Linked DNA regions of Candidatus Finniella inopinata. The protein of the gene in region 1 interacts with the protein of each later gene in a pairwise test. Links are inferred from orthologs where the notes say so. Each region holds a gene or a part of one and is shown in the gene's direction. Other genes may lie near its edges. The genes, in order: ruvC and ruvA.

Evidence for each region.
Region 2: the proteins of ruvC (region 1) and ruvA interact in binary tests that used the Escherichia coli proteins (3 or more experiments, as listed by UniProt). The link is inferred for Candidatus Finniella inopinata from one-to-one orthologs.

The regions. Positions count from the first base shown.
Region 1 is NZ_SCFB01000005.1:168,014-175,758, forward strand. Bases 1-2,999 are described here. They hold ruvC (crossover junction endodeoxyribonuclease RuvC), read left to right. Parts: upstream 1-1,255; coding sequence 1,256-1,744; downstream 1,745-2,999. Other genes in these bases: aspS (aspartate--tRNA ligase), read left to right, coding at 1-1,269; EQU50_RS04410 (lipoxygenase family protein), read right to left, coding at 1,957-2,999. Also shown: more of EQU50_RS04410, read right to left, coding at 3,000-3,696; EQU50_RS04415 (NADP-dependent malic enzyme), read right to left, coding at 3,786-6,071; EQU50_RS04420 (peptidylprolyl isomerase), read right to left, coding at 6,151-7,745.
Region 2 is NZ_SCFB01000001.1:126,076-133,602, reverse strand. What follows is about bases 3,205-5,985. They hold ruvA (Holliday junction branch migration protein RuvA), read left to right. Parts: upstream 3,205-4,184; coding sequence 4,185-4,787; downstream 4,788-5,985. Other genes in these bases: EQU50_RS00675 (alpha/beta fold hydrolase), read left to right, coding at 5,846-5,985; ruvB (Holliday junction branch migration DNA helicase RuvB), read left to right, coding at 4,794-5,831; EQU50_RS00690 (peptidoglycan DD-metalloendopeptidase family protein), read right to left, coding at 3,205-3,947. In the rest of the region: leuS (leucine--tRNA ligase), read right to left, coding at 1-1,018; EQU50_RS00695 (glycosyltransferase), read right to left, coding at 1,138-2,274; more of EQU50_RS00690, read right to left, coding at 2,592-3,204; more of EQU50_RS00675, read left to right, coding at 5,986-6,829; EQU50_RS00670 (shikimate kinase), read left to right, coding at 6,981-7,527. UniProt on the Escherichia coli protein: The RuvA-RuvB-RuvC complex processes Holliday junction (HJ) DNA during genetic recombination and DNA repair.

The DNA.
Region 1 (7,745 bases):
CGGGACTTTTTGGTGCCAAGCCGAATTCACCCCGGACATTTTTATGCCCTGCCGCAAGCACCCCAGCAATTTAAGCAGCTGCTGATGGTGGCCGGGTTTGATCGTTATTTCCAAATTGCCCCGTGCTTTCGGGATGAAGATGCGCGGGCTGACCGGTCGCCTGGTGAGTTTTACCAGCTTGACTTTGAGATGTCGTTTGCCACGCAAGAGGATGTTTTTGCGGCCATCGAGCCCGTGTTGACCGGTGTGTTTAACGAATTCGCGAATGGCCGCGCCATCAGTTCGTATCCTTATCCGCGCATTACGTTTCATGATGCGATGTTAAAGTATGGCTGTGACAAGCCTGACCTTCGAAACCCCATTCTGATCAGTGACGTCAGCGAGATTTTTAGAGATTCAGATTTTGGCGTCTTTGCCAAGGCCGTTGAAAAAGGTGGCGTGGTTCGCGCCATTCCTGCCCCCAATGCTTCTAAGCAACCCCGCAGCTTTTTTGAGAAACTAAACAACTGGGCGCAAGGGTTAGGATTGCCAGGCCTTGGGTATATTGTGTTTGAGGGTCAGGACGCCAAGGGTCCGATTGCCAAATTCTTAAATGCAGAACAGCTGCAGGCTTTGAAGCAAGCGGCGGGATTGGGTGATGGGGACGCCGTCTTTTTTGTGTGTGACAAGGCTGACAAGGCCGCAAAGGTGGCCGGCCAGGCCCGCACCCGGATCGGCCAAGATTTGGACCTTATTGAACAAAATACGTTTAAATTCTGCTGGGTTGTTGATTTCCCCATGTATGAATTGAACGAGGAAACGGGTAAGATCGATTTCTCCCATAACCCATTCTCGATGCCTCAAGGTGGCCTGCATGCCTTGGAGAATCAAGACCCCTTGACCATTAAAGCTTACCAATACGATATCGTTTGTAATGGTATTGAATTATCAAGCGGCGCCATTCGAAACCACCTGCCCGAAGTCATGTATAAGGCCTTTGATATCGTTGGGTATGACAAGGCGGATGTTGAAGCTAAGTTTGGTGGGTTGTTGAATGCATTTAAATACGGCGCCCCGCCCCATGGTGGATGTGCGCCTGGTATTGATCGCATCGTGATGTTGCTGGCCGACGAGCCGAACCTGCGCGAGATCATCGCCTTTCCTTTGAATCAACAGGCCCAAGATTTGCTGATGGGGGCCCCTTCTGCCGTGGATCCTGAGCGGTTAAAGGAAGTCCATTTGCAGATTAAAATGCCCTTGAAAGCCACAGAAAAAGCTGCTGGTGGTTAAAATCCTAGGCCTGGATCCCGGGCTTCGCCACACAGGCTGGGGGGTTATTAAGGTTCAGGGGAACAGCTTAAGCCCTGTCGCCCAAGGAACGGTTGATACAGATGCCAAACTTAGCCTGGCCGAACGGTTGAATACGCTATTCCAAGGGTTAATGGTTGTTTTGGAAGACCACCAACCTGATGAAGCCGTTGTCGAAGAAACTTTTGTGAATAATAATGCGGTGTCTACGTTGAAATTGGGAATGGCGCGGGGGGTTGTTTTATTGGCCCCTGCGTCTTTAAACATTCCTGTTTTTGAATACTCAGCCAACAAAATTAAAAAGTCTGTGGTGGGCGTTGGTCATGCCGATAAAAGTCAAGTACTGATGATGGTGCAACGGCTATTGCCAACCTTGCAATCAGGTTTAAAACTTGACGCGGCTGATGCCCTGGCAGCTGCTATTTGCCATGCACATCATACCCCGCGCAGAATATAACACCCTTTCAAATGATTTCGGTATATATTCTCGTCATTTTGATGCTTTAAATGTTAATCCCAAGCTCATCCATGTCATTCCCGCGAAGGCGGGAATCCAGACAGCAATACAACTGGACCCCCGCCTTCGCGGGGGTGACAAAAGGGGTATGGTGCTAACAGAAAAACCGGCAAAATCATTCACAAACGTTACACAAATCTTTAATTTATTATTTAAGCACTTGTACCTGCCTCTAATTTCAAAGGAAACACTGTGTAAGTATTGTCGCCTCTAGCTTCTAACGCTTGTTGATATGCTAACAAAGCTGTTCGGAAATCTTTAAAACTCTGTTTGCCTGCATCATCTAACGCTAGATAACTGAAGTCATCGGTAAGTTTTATCGAAGGTGCTGATGTGGCAAACGAAATATCCATATATTGATGGAATATATCAATGCTGGGGCGTTTGTTTATATCTCTGGGTACCTGAGAAGGGATCAGGTTATGCCATATACCATAATTAACTTCGATATTACCCACTATTTCATGCTCAACGGAAGCCGTATAAATAAACGTAGTGATTAAACGTTGCAGGTTAGTTTTTGTTGGGCTTGCTGCGTAGTGCGTTATACCATTAGGTATGTATTGTTGTAACGCATTGAACCACTGGCGAATTTGCGGGTCTTCAGACACGGCTGTATCGTTTGTGTAATAGACGTCAATATAATCACCAACATGCTTTTTGATAATGTTCCACAAACTTATGGTGTTGTTGCCGTATTTATAATTTACAGTGCCCTCTTGTGCATCACCTGTGATTGTCATTCCACGGTTTGTCGTATTTCTTTCAATATCCATATTTTCAATATTGAAGGATCCTATTTTTTGATTAATCAAATTTACAGCAGTTGGCCGATCATAACTGAAGAATACCGGGACGTAACTGCCAGCGTTGGCCATCAATAAGGGCGTGTTCATACTATTGACCGATAAAGTTGAATATTGATGAGGGTACATTAGTAAACGCAAAGGGTGGTTAGGTAATAGGTATCGGTTATTCACAGCACAAAAAGTCCCAGCCACGATATAATGGGTATGCAGCAAGTGACGAACGACGGTCGTATCAGTCGACATTCCCATCAGCATAATTTTCTGCTTATGTTTCCATTCTTCGCCGGATGCCTTTGTGTAAATTTGTCCTTCATATTCTATGGATACAGTCTCCATCGAGTTTTGTTCAGGCACATATCGTAAAGTTGCTATACCACCCAAACGTGATAGCCCCTCTTTCACAGGAAACTGGTAGTAATCAGATAAATTTATTTTATAAAGATTATTATCCGTTGCACTGGGCGTATGCTTAATATAAGCGCCTAAAGGCCCCTCCAAGGCTAGGGCACCTATAACGTCATTGCTTATTTGTCCCCTTTTTAAATCTGCAGGCATCGGCAGCAAGGGTAACAGAGCGGTATATTCGCTAGGAAATAAACTAGTTAATCGATCATTGCCGTCAGGAATCGAAGGTAAACCTGAACTTGCTGCAGGAAAATATTTTCGTAAGAAACTGTAAAAAGCTACTTTTAGTTTCTGTGATGAACTATCTTCAGCCGTTGGTAAGGTCCTTGCTGTGTAAATACCGCTGAAAGGTAAAAGAGGGTTATGTGCTTGCCATGAAACAAGATCTGATCCAACTGCCGGTTCAGGTAACCGAGCTGTAGTCGCAGTATTAGATCCCAAAAATAAGCTTTGGTGCACTTTTGTCCAGATGAATCGTTTAAACCGATAACCGCAAGGCAGGCTTATTGGTGATGTGTCTGCAGAAGTTGTATTTGCAGCTGATTCATTCCCTACAAGCTCAAATTTCCCTGTATTCTCTTGTACTGTTTGTAAGTCGTCTGGTTGGACGCTGGCAAAGGCAGGCAAACAAACCGATAACAAAGCCAAACTTGTTACAACATTTTTGAATTGATGCATTCTAAAAAATCCTATTATATTTCATTCTAAAATAATAGGGTTTAATAGTTTATTTTTTATTAACGGTATGTAGTATCTTTTCCTTAAATCTAAGTCTTTGAACACTCTAAGGCATCAACTAAGGCCAAGGCTGTCATATCAACGATTCCTCGCACATTAATGGTGGGGGTTAAAATTTGAGCGCTGCCACGAATACCCATTAAAATGGGGCCGATGATTAATTCATTGCCTAAGGCGCGCGCCATTTTAAAGGAAATATTGGCAGCCTCTATGTTGGGCATGACGAGCAGATTGGCTGGTCCTTGCAACTGAGAATTGGGGAAAATTTTCTGGCGAATATCAGGACACAGGGCCGCATCGGCATGCATTTCCCCTTCCACTTCTAACTCGGGTGCTACTTGTCGTAACATTTGCAAAACCGTTTGCATTTTGCGTGCAGAAGTACTGCGGGATGACCCAAAATTAGAATGAGAAATCAAGGCCACTTTCGGCGTTATACCAAACCGACGAATTTGCTGGGCCGACAATAATGTCATTTCCACCAATTGTTCCGCTGTTGGATCTATATTGATATAAGGGTCACAAATAAACAAAGGCTGATGGTCCATCACCAACGCACACAGGGCGGCACAATGGCTAAATTGGGGTTGCACATCCAATATTTGCTGCAGCTGCCGGAAGTGATCAATATAACGCCCGATAATGCCACAAATCAGGGTGTCGGCATCACCCAAGTGGACCATAAGGGCTGCGATGATTGTTGTGTTCGTGCGCACCAACGTTTTGGCTACATCGGCGGAAACACCTCGCCGTTCGGTTAAGCGATGATAAGTCGTCCAATAATGGTGATAACGGGGGTCATTATTGGGATCGACAACCTGATAGTCCTCGCCGGCTTTCAACCGCAGGCTTAATGCGTTAATGCGTCGTTGAATAATATCGGGACGGCCAACCAAGATGGGAAGACCTATTTTCTCGTCGCAAAGGGTTTGTACAGCTTGTAGAACCCGTTCTTCTTCCCCCTCGGCAAAGACGATACGTGTTGTGCGATGGCCTTGTTGTTTTGCTGTGGCAAAGACAGGTTGCATGACTTGACTTGACCCATAAATGAAGGCCTGCAGATGTTCCCGATAAGCCACCATGTCTTTTATGGGTCGGGTGGCAACGCCTGTGTCCATAGCGGCTTGTGCGACGACGAAGGCCAGTTCCACAAATAAACGCGGGTCAAATGGTTTGGGAACGATAAAGTCTGGACCAAAACTGTGGATCTCTCCATTATAGGCGTTTGAGACAATATCAGAACTTTCGGCCTGGGCTAATTTAGCAATCGCTTTAACGCAGGCAATTTTCATTTCTTGGTTAATAGTGGTTGCACCCACGTCCAAGGCCCCCCGAAAGATATAGGGAAAGCAGACAGCGTTATTGACTTGGTTGGGATAATCAGATCGCCCCGTTGCCACAATGGCATCGTTTCTGACCTGGGCGACTAGGGGTGGAAGAATCTCAGGGTCAGGATTGGCTAATGCTAAAATCAACGGCCTTGGGGCCATGGTCGCCACCATTTCGGGCGTCAGGACGTTGGCAACCGATAATCCTAAAAAGATATCGGCACCTTCAATGGCGTCTGATAAATGACGATGATGGGTGTCTTGGGCGTAGAGTCCTTTCGAATCATCTTCTATGCCTTCTCGTCCTTCAAATACAACGCCTTTACTGTCGGTTATCGTGACGTTCTCACGCTTTAGACCCAGGTCAAGTAACAAGTCTAGGCAAGCGAGGGCAGCGGCCCCGGCACCAGATGTTACAAGACGCACTTGATCAATTTTCTTATCCAAAAGTTCTAAGCCATTCAAAATGGCTGCCCCAACCGTAATCGCGGTACCATGTTGATCATCATGAAAGACGGGAATTTTCAGGCGTTCTTTTAATTTCTTTTCAATATAAAAACATTCGGGGGCCTTGATATCCTCTAGGTTAATGCCACCAAAAGTTGGCTCCAACGCTGCGATGATATCAACTAATTTGTCTGGGTCTGCTTCATTAATTTCTATGTCGAATGCATCTATGTCAGCAAACTTTTTAAAAAGAATCGCCTTGCCTTCCATGACTGGTTTTGAAGCCAAAGGACCAATGTTACCCAAACCCAAAACGGCTGTGCCATTCGTAATCACCGCAATTAAATTGGAACGGGCCGTCAGTTCAGCCGCTTGGCTGGGGTCCTTAAAGATTGCTCGACAGGGCTCTGCTACGCCTGGTGAATAAGCCAAGGCTAAATCATGGCGGTCCGCCAAGGGTTTTATTGGAACAATTGCCAATTTTCCATAGGGGCGGCGACGGTGATAGGCTAAGGACTGTTGATAAATATCACGGGGCATAGAAAACACTCTCATAATGGTATAAAAAAAAGGCGGCACAGGAAACTTCCGGTACCGCCCTTATTCAAAAGCTTAGAACTTAAGCAGCAGGCGCTGCTGTTGGGGCTTTTGGCTCTGTTGTTGCCGGAGCAGGTTGTGCGCTAGGAGCAGCAGCAGGAGCGGTCGGTGCAGCTGCAGCAGCTTTCTCAACCAAAGGCTGACCGTTTAGATCAAACTTTTTGACTGTCACTTGCTTTCGAAGATCTGCTAATACCTTAACGCTTAGCTCAGCTGAGATGACTTTTGTGAGTTCGGCTCTGGCTTCCTCAAGTTTCGGCGGTTCGATTGCCCGTTTGTCTTCAACGCGAACGATGCTGTATCCCACATCGCCGACCTGAATGGCTTCAGGCAACAAGGTCGCTTTAGCAGCCTTGAAAACCTTATCTGCGAATTCTTTTGGTAAGTCGTTGCGACGAACGTATCCTAGATCACCGTTATTGGCTTTGCTTTGGTCGTCGACAGAGTAAGTCTTGACCATTTCTTCGAAACTGGCTCCTGACTTCAAAGCTTTCATAACTTTAAGGGCATCTTCTTTTGATTTAACCAAAATATGACGGAGGCGGATTTCCATTTCATTCTTTGGCATCATTTTCAAAAGTTGTTGATACTTAGCGTTGATCATGTCTGGTGTGATTAACTTGGCCACTTCTTGTTCCAGATAGAACTTCTGTGTCAAAGCCTCTTTCGCATCCGCAATTTTTTTCAACACAGCTGGATCTTTATCCATACCCGCCTTGCGAGCCTCTGCTGAAATCAACTTCATATCAATAACGCGATTCAATAAAGGTTCGAACACTTTATCAAAAGGAACTTCCTTCAGTTGAGGTGGCAACGAGATCATGCTTTCCTTAAGATCCGCGATTTTAACTTTTTCGCCATCTTTAAATTCAGCTACGACCATGTTGTCCTCAAGGGTCTTCAGGTCAACGCTTGGTTGATCTGATGTCTTTTCTCCCTTAGCTTCAGCTTCGGCTTCTGCCTTTCTTTGTTCAGGAGTTTTTTCAACCAATGGTTTTCCATCAAGGCCAGTCTTTTTTACGCCACTGTCTGCTCTTAGCTTTTCAATGACTTTAACGGCATATTCAGGGCTGACAGCCTTAAAGATTTCATCACGAACTTTCTTGAATTCAGGCGGCGTTACTGGACGTTTATCATCCACACGGATAACACTGTAACCAACCTCACCAATTTTCATAGCTTCTGTAACAACCGAACCTTTTTCTGCTTTAAAGGCCAATTCAGCAAAATCTTTTGGCAGCTCTTCTTTGCGGACATACCCAAGATCACCACCTTTTTCTTTTGATTCAGTATCCAGTGATTTTTCCAAAAGCGTCTCGAACTTGGTGCCGGCTTTCAACTGCTTTAGAATGTCGGCTGCTTCTTCCTTTGTTTTGATTAGAATATGACTGAGCTTGATTTCCATTTGGTCTTTTGGAATCATCTTCAGCAATTCTTGATACTTTTCTTGAAGGACAGCATCGGTGACTAATTTCTCAATTTCTTTATCCAAATAAGATTTTTGAATCAGGGCTTCTTGAGCCTCAGCAATGCGCTTTAAAACTTCAAGATTTTTATCAATGCCAGCTTTACGAGCAGCATCTAACAATATTCTTGTGTCAACCAAACGATTCAACA
Region 2 (7,527 bases), on another replicon or contig:
ACCCAAACAAGGCGCCTGTGCCATAATCCATTAACACAAAGTTCGCGACATACACCGGCAAAGTCTTGTGCTCATCCAACGGATGAATAACCCGTAAACCCGTATCAAAGCCTTTCTTTTCCACCGTGCTCACAGCTTCTTCTGTTGTGATCATCTTTTGGCATTCGGCCACAAAGTCACGCAAATCAGGATTTTGCGCGGCAACTTGCTCCGTCAATGGATGATTTGCGGAAATTGCACAGAAAGAGGCACCAAATAACGTTTCTGGACGAGTTGTAAAAACATCCAAGGTTTGTATCTGATCGTGCTGCAGTTTAAATTTGACCAGGGCGCCCTCGGACCTTCCAATCCAATTTTCCTGCATCTTGGTAACCTTTTCAGGCCACCCCTTCAGTTGATTCAGATCTTTAAGCAAGCTGTCAGCGTAAGATGTAATTTTGATCGACCATTGATTGAGTTTGCGTTTCTCAACCACAGCACCTGATCGCCAGCCGCGACCGTTAACAACCTGTTCGTTGGCCAAAACTGTGTTTTCCATAGGGTCCCAATTCACCCATGATTCTTTGCGATAGATCAGCCCCTTCTTATAAAAATCCAGGAAGATTTTCTGTTCATGCCCGTAATAATCAGGGTTGCAGGTGGCAACTTCGCGTTGCCAATCATAAGAAAAGCCAAGGCGTTGCAATTGCTTTTTCATCTCGGCAATATTTTGAATAGTCCACAATCCAGGGTGAGTATTGTGCTGAATCGCCGCATTTTCAGCCGGCAAGCCAAAGGCATCCCAGCCCATAGGATGCAAAACCTCAAACCCCTGCGCCGCCTTAAACCGGGCAATCGCGTCGCCAATGGCATAGTTGCGCACATGCCCCATATGCAAACGCCCCGATGGATAGGGCAGCATTTCAAGCACATAGCATTTTGGTTTGTTAGTTTCTTTTGTTGTATAGAGATTCAGTTGGTCCCATGTCCGTTGCCATTTTTCTTCGACGGACTGAAAGGGGTAGATGCGCGGATTCATAAACTTTGTAACGTCAAGGTTGGTTTGGAGGTAAGTATACCCCCTTCAAATGATTTTGCGTAAATTTTGTGAAGAAGTTTGTCTCACAATATGTTTTCAATCAGAATGCTTAAAATTCTTCACCCACGACTTCCAAATTCATTTTTTAACCAACTGCCTGTGAACGCATGCCATCCAAAAGAGTCACAATTTTTTCCTTGGTTAAAATATGCAAAAAACACTTCAGAGGGAAAGATAATATTGCGATCTCTTCGACCGTCTGGCTGATCCTTTATGGGTAGACCAAAGGATATGACCCCGTGAGATAAAATTGTTTTTTTAACGGCTACACCCAGGGCAATCGGGCCTGTTTGGCAAAGAGTTCTCAAAAGCTCTCCACCAACATTCAAGGAAGTCAAAATGTAGCTCGGTGTTGTTTTTGGGTCATAGTTACGGAGAAAAATTTCCAAAAGTCCACTCAGAACAGGGTGACCAGGACGGGAGCCGTATATTGCATTACAAGGGCAAGAATAAGCGCCTTCAATGCCTGCATAAAAATCATAGGCTAAATGCAACCCAGTAAAAGGACGGGTCATTTCAAAATCGATATCTCTATATATACCCCCAAATTTGTATAAGAAAATAACGCGCAAAATATCAGAAGCACGTCCAAATTTGGAGTCAGAAACCTCTTGATCGAAATTTGATTTTAATCCGTAAAAATCACTTTCTTCAGCCAAAACTCCATAAACTTCCTTAATTTCAACGCCTACTTTTTCCAATTCTTTGACTGTTTTGGGTAATTTGGTTCTATCTTGAACCCACAAATAATGTTTCCAACCTACACTAACCAAATTCATGCTACAGGATTTCTTAAACCATACTATGAACTCGTCCTTTAATTCTACCGGTGCGTCTAGATTCGTCAGCCAGATACTATGGGTAACTAAAGGTATTCTGGGTTCGGTTGTAGCCATCAGATTATCAAAATGGCACGCAATATCAGGATGGTTTTCCCGCCAAAGTTTATCAAACTGTCGGTAGGCCTTATCAATATCAATATCCTCTTGCGGCAACACAGTATTCCGATAATAAGGCGCAGAAGGTTTAAAAAATGTTTGTTTATCAGCGGAATAGGCAACAAAATTGGAGACTGGGTAAGTGCGAATACCAAAAATAGGTCCAAATTTGGGATGATTAAAACTTTGGTTACGCCCCACATGGTCATCGCCAAAAATATCGGATGCGTTTATATCTTGATTAGATAATAGTAGCAATATGTGAATAATAAACATATAAAACATTGATAAATTCCAAGACTATAATATACATCCCTAAAACCTATCATTTTTGGGTTAACATTTGATTAACAATATTATATTGGACATGGAATATACCAAGAATTAAACGAACCGCGCGGGACGGCTTTACAAGATGGCAAATAAAAACCGAAGATCACAAAATATAGTGAAGAAATTATTCTTATAGGAGCTTAGCTATGTTGTTTCTCTTGATGAATCTGGATTTACTCCTGATACGCCGTGCTTCATGGCTTTGCTTTTAAAGGACATAGATATTATGAATAAAGCATCTTTTAGGCGATCTTATTTTTTACAGCGTCATTCAAATCATTACTGGCCAGCTGATTCTTCATCGGGAGACCCACAATCTGGGTTTCGATCTCTTGCTTGAACTTATTAAATTTCTGAATATCTTTAGTCGCCAGGTGCGTTGTGGGCAAGGCTTTGACAGATTGGGGGTTGACGTGAACGTTTTTAAGAATCACCTCGTGATGCAAATGGGGACCTGTTGCTAGCCCAGTCGCACCCACATTACCAATAACTTGGCCTTGTTTTACACTGGCCCCTATACGGGTTCCAGAGGCGATTTTGCTTAGGTGGGCATAAACTGTTTCGTACCCGCCCGCATGGCGAATTCGAACATAATTACCATAATCGCCAAAATAACCAGCTTTTAGAACGACCCCATCACCGGCCGCCATTACAGCCGTTCCATGAGGGGCACCAAAATCGACCCCTTTATGATCTCGACGAAATCCTTTGATGGGATGAACACGACTGCCAAACCCCGACGTCACCCGCATACGGCTTGAGTCTATGGGAGTTTGCAAAAGGCTGCGAATAACACTTTCACCCCGGGCGTTATAATAACCTGCACAATTGCCCGCGGGCGCGTACGAATAAATACGATGAAGCTGACCTTTGGCAACGACAGAAATATATTTCAGATTTCCAGGTTTTATAGAATTTCCTTGGGCATCTTCATATTGTTCGTACAATAATTCGAAAGGATCACCAGACTTTATACCATGCTGGAAATTAACGCTGTAACTTAATGCCTTAATGGCTTCTTTTACAACCTTGGCTGGAATGCCTAATTTAAGAGCAGCACTATAAAAACTAGCATTAATCCGACCGTCAACACGCTTAAGGACTGTCTTTAACTCAACTGTATTTTTCTGGGTTTTGAATTGACCTTTTTCATTTCTTTCACAAACAACTGTGTATTCCAAAGAAGGCTTAAACTCAGCCCCTAAAAGCTGAACGCCCTGCTGATCCTTCTTATATTGAATAGAGAATGCTTGACCTGGCTTCAAATCACGGGGATTTAAATGACCTTTCAAGGATTTATTCAGGGACTCAATATCTTGCTTTGATATATCAAACTTGGCCAGCAACGACCCCAGGGTATCACCCTTCCTAATTTCTACGGTTTGATATTGTTCTTCCAGTTCCTCATTACTATTAGAGCAACCAATTAACATCGGGGAAGTTTGATTTGAATGATTTAAATTTTGTTCCTCAGCTGGAACATTGTCAGCTTGACCAAGAGACACGTCAATCTGGTAGTTTATATAGTATTCACGGGCAGCAATCAAACAAGCCACAACCATAAATGCGACACTAATAAGGTGAGAATGACGTTTCAAGCCAGTATGCCTCCTATAAAAAAACGATCTATGCCAACTTAATATAAATAAATTTAGTATAGTTTTAAATAACAACCATCATTCGAAATATGCTCTAAATTCAACCCTTTGTCAAGATTTTACGCAAATTTTGATTTCTAAGCTGCCTACAAAAGATCTAAAGGGTATATCGTAAGGTCTTCTTATTTTGTATAAAAGTGATTAATGAAAAAAAATTAGCAGGAAGACGAGTCCTTAATGATAATTGCAAAATTGACCGGCATTCTTGACAGCCTTTATGACGGGCATTTAATTCTTGATGTTCAAGGCGTTGGCTATTGGGTTCAGGTCTCGGCTCGTACCATTGACCAGCTTCCCGCCATTGGTCAAAAACTTAGCTTATGGATTGAACACATCATCCGCCAAGATCACCAACAGCTTTGCGGCTTTTACGACCCTGACGAGCGTCATTGTTTTCAGTTGTTGTTAACGGTACAGGGGGTGGGAGCAAAAGCAGCACTTTCCATCCTATCGAATCTTAGCCCTGAAAGACTCAGAGCCGCCATCAGTCAGCAAGATCGTTTATCATTAACCCAGGCTGATGGTGTTGGCGCTAAAATAGCGGGCCGGATTGTGTTGGAACTAAAAGATAAAATTTTCACCCTGTCGGGTTCTCTTCCGATTCAACTGGCGTCTCCAACCTCAGCCATACAAGACGCACTGTCCGGCTTACTAGGACTTGGTTATTCAAAGGCCGAGGCCAGCTTGGCGTTAACAAAAACCGCTCAAGAAAACCCAAATAACCCTACCGCTGAAGTCTTAATTCGGTTATCTTTGCAAAAATTGTCTAAGACATCATGATGAATAATGACTGACCTTCGTTTAATTGATCCAAATAAACAGTTAGAGGAGGAGTTAGAACCTTCGCTGCGCCCCTTAAGCCTGGCTGATTTTACGGGTCAGGCGGCTGTGCGCAGCAATTTAAGCGTGTTTATTCAAGCGGCCAAAAACCGCAAGGAATCATTGGACCACGTTTTACTATTTGGCCCCCCCGGCCTTGGTAAAACAACCCTGGCTCAGATTGTTGCGAAGGAAATGGACGTGGGCTTTCGTGCCACATCAGGGCCCATTATTACCAAAAGCGGTGATCTGGCTGCTCTTCTGACCAACCTGCAACCACATGACGTTTTATTCATTGACGAAATCCACCGACTAAACCCAACCATTGAAGAGGTTTTATACTCGGCAATGGAAGATTTTAAACTGGATATTATGATTGGCGAAGGGCCAGCGGCTCGCTCTATTCGGCTTGACTTGGTTCCTTTTACCCTTATCGGGGCCACAACCCGGTCTGGTCTGTTAAGTCAACCATTGCGGGAACGATTCGGTATTCCACTGCGGTTACAATTTTATGAGCTGAATGAGTTGACGACTATCATTCGTCGTGCCGCGAAAATTTTAGAATTTAACTTGATAGAAAGCGGGGCCTTTGAGATTGCCAGGCGATCACGTGGGACTCCGCGGGTGGCAGGGCGATTATTGAGGCGTGTCCGTGACTTTGCCAGCGTTATGGGCCAAACGATTGTGGAAGAGGATATGGCAAAAGACGCCCTGAATCGGTTGGAGGTTGACCCGTTGGGCCTGGATGCGCAAGACATAAAGTACCTGCGCACCATTATTGATTATTACAAAGGGGGGCCCGTTGGCATCGAAACCCTGGCCGCTGCTTTGTCGGAACAACGCGATACGTTGGAAGAAACGATCGAACCCTATCTGATTCAACAGGGTTTTATTCAACGCACCCCCCGCGGTCGCATTTTAACAGAAAACGCCTATCAACATTTGGGGTTGCCTTTTATTGCAGCCTCAGGCGCACAATCGCAACTGCCTTTTTCTGATTCGTAAATAAGGAGCTTGAAATGCTAAAAATTTTCCGTCAATTCGCTTTACTGCTTATTTTTCTATCCCCGCTTCACGCTGAATTCTCTTACCAATCTTTAAAACATGAAAACGGCGTCAAAATACGCGTGGGCGAATGGCACTCGAAAGTATCAGCGGATACCAAAAAACTGCTAATCATTTGCCCGGGACGAGCATCGTTTATTGAAAAAAATGATCGATTAGCCGACTATTTTGCCAATTTGGGATTTCGGGTCGTCGTTATTGACTGGCGTGGGCACGGTGGATCCGATCGGGAAACGGACAACCCCCAAAAGGTTTACATAGATGATTACCAGTCTTATGTGGAGGACGTGAAATTAACCCTAAAAACCTATCGCACCTCCGACCAGGCGATTTACCTAGTAGGCAGTTCGATGGGCTCCTTGGTTGTTCTACATTTTTTGAGTGATCAAAGCGTTGCCAAAACTTTCCCTGTTCAAGCCGCCGTGTTTTTATCGCCTATGTTAGGATTAAAAACCAACCCCTTCCCCGTTTTTGCTGCCCGCTGGTTGAGTGCCGCAGCAACAAAATTAGGGTATGCTGATCATTATTGTTTTGGCTATGGTGATTTTGACATCAATAAAGATGTGTTTGAAAAGAATCGAGGCACCCATGATCGTGAAAACTTTGAACGGCAAAAAAAGATTACCCAAGATCATCCCCAATTCATGACCGCAGGCCCCACCTATGGTTGGCTAAATGCAAGCTTTAGAGCCTTGGATCAGGCACTACAAGCTGAAGGACTACAGGCGATAACCACACCCATTTTCATAGCCACAGCAGGTGACGATCAAACGGTTGATACCAGTCAGGATGCTAAAGTTGCTAGCCATTTAAAAATCGGCACGCATAAAATTTATGAAGGGGCCTGGCACAATATTTTCAATGAAACTGCCGATATTCATCAAAAACTTACAAAAGATATCGAAGCTTTTTTGACCACACATTCAACAAATCATTGACAGCAGCGCCTTGTGGACGGCATATTTACCTATGTGGTCCGCAGGGACTTGTACCCATACTGATTCAAATAGAAGAACCAACATCTTTATCCAGAATGGGTATATAACTGGATAGAATTAAAATTATAAATTAAGACATGCAGTTTTGGTGATGATGTATTCTCATAGTTCCCGTCCTCAGTCTACAACAATTAGTTTCATGCCCCCTAAAACCATTGTTTTGGTTGGGCTCATGGGCTCAGGTAAAACCAGCATTGGCAGACGTTTGTCCAAACGACTGGAATTACCTTTTTATGATTCCGATCACGAGGTTGAGGCTGCTGCTGGCTGTCCGATTAAAGAGATTTTATCGGTTTTTGGTGAGCAGGCCTTTCTAAGCGGTGAACATCGGGTGATTACTCGTTTATTGGATCAACCTATACACGTACTAGCAACTGGAGGGGGTTCTTTAAACAATCTTGAAACCCAAAAATTGATTAAGGAAAAGGCCATTTCAGTCTGGCTAAAAGCCGACATTGAAACATTGGTCGCCCGTGTCTCAAGACGAAACGACAGACCCTTGTTAACCCAGGGAAATCAAAGGGAAACATTAGAAAGTTTAATTGCCGAACGGTACCCCATTTATGAAAGCGCTGACATCCATGTTGAAACATTGGATGAGCCGACGAACGTCACAGTGGATCGAGTCATCCAAGAGA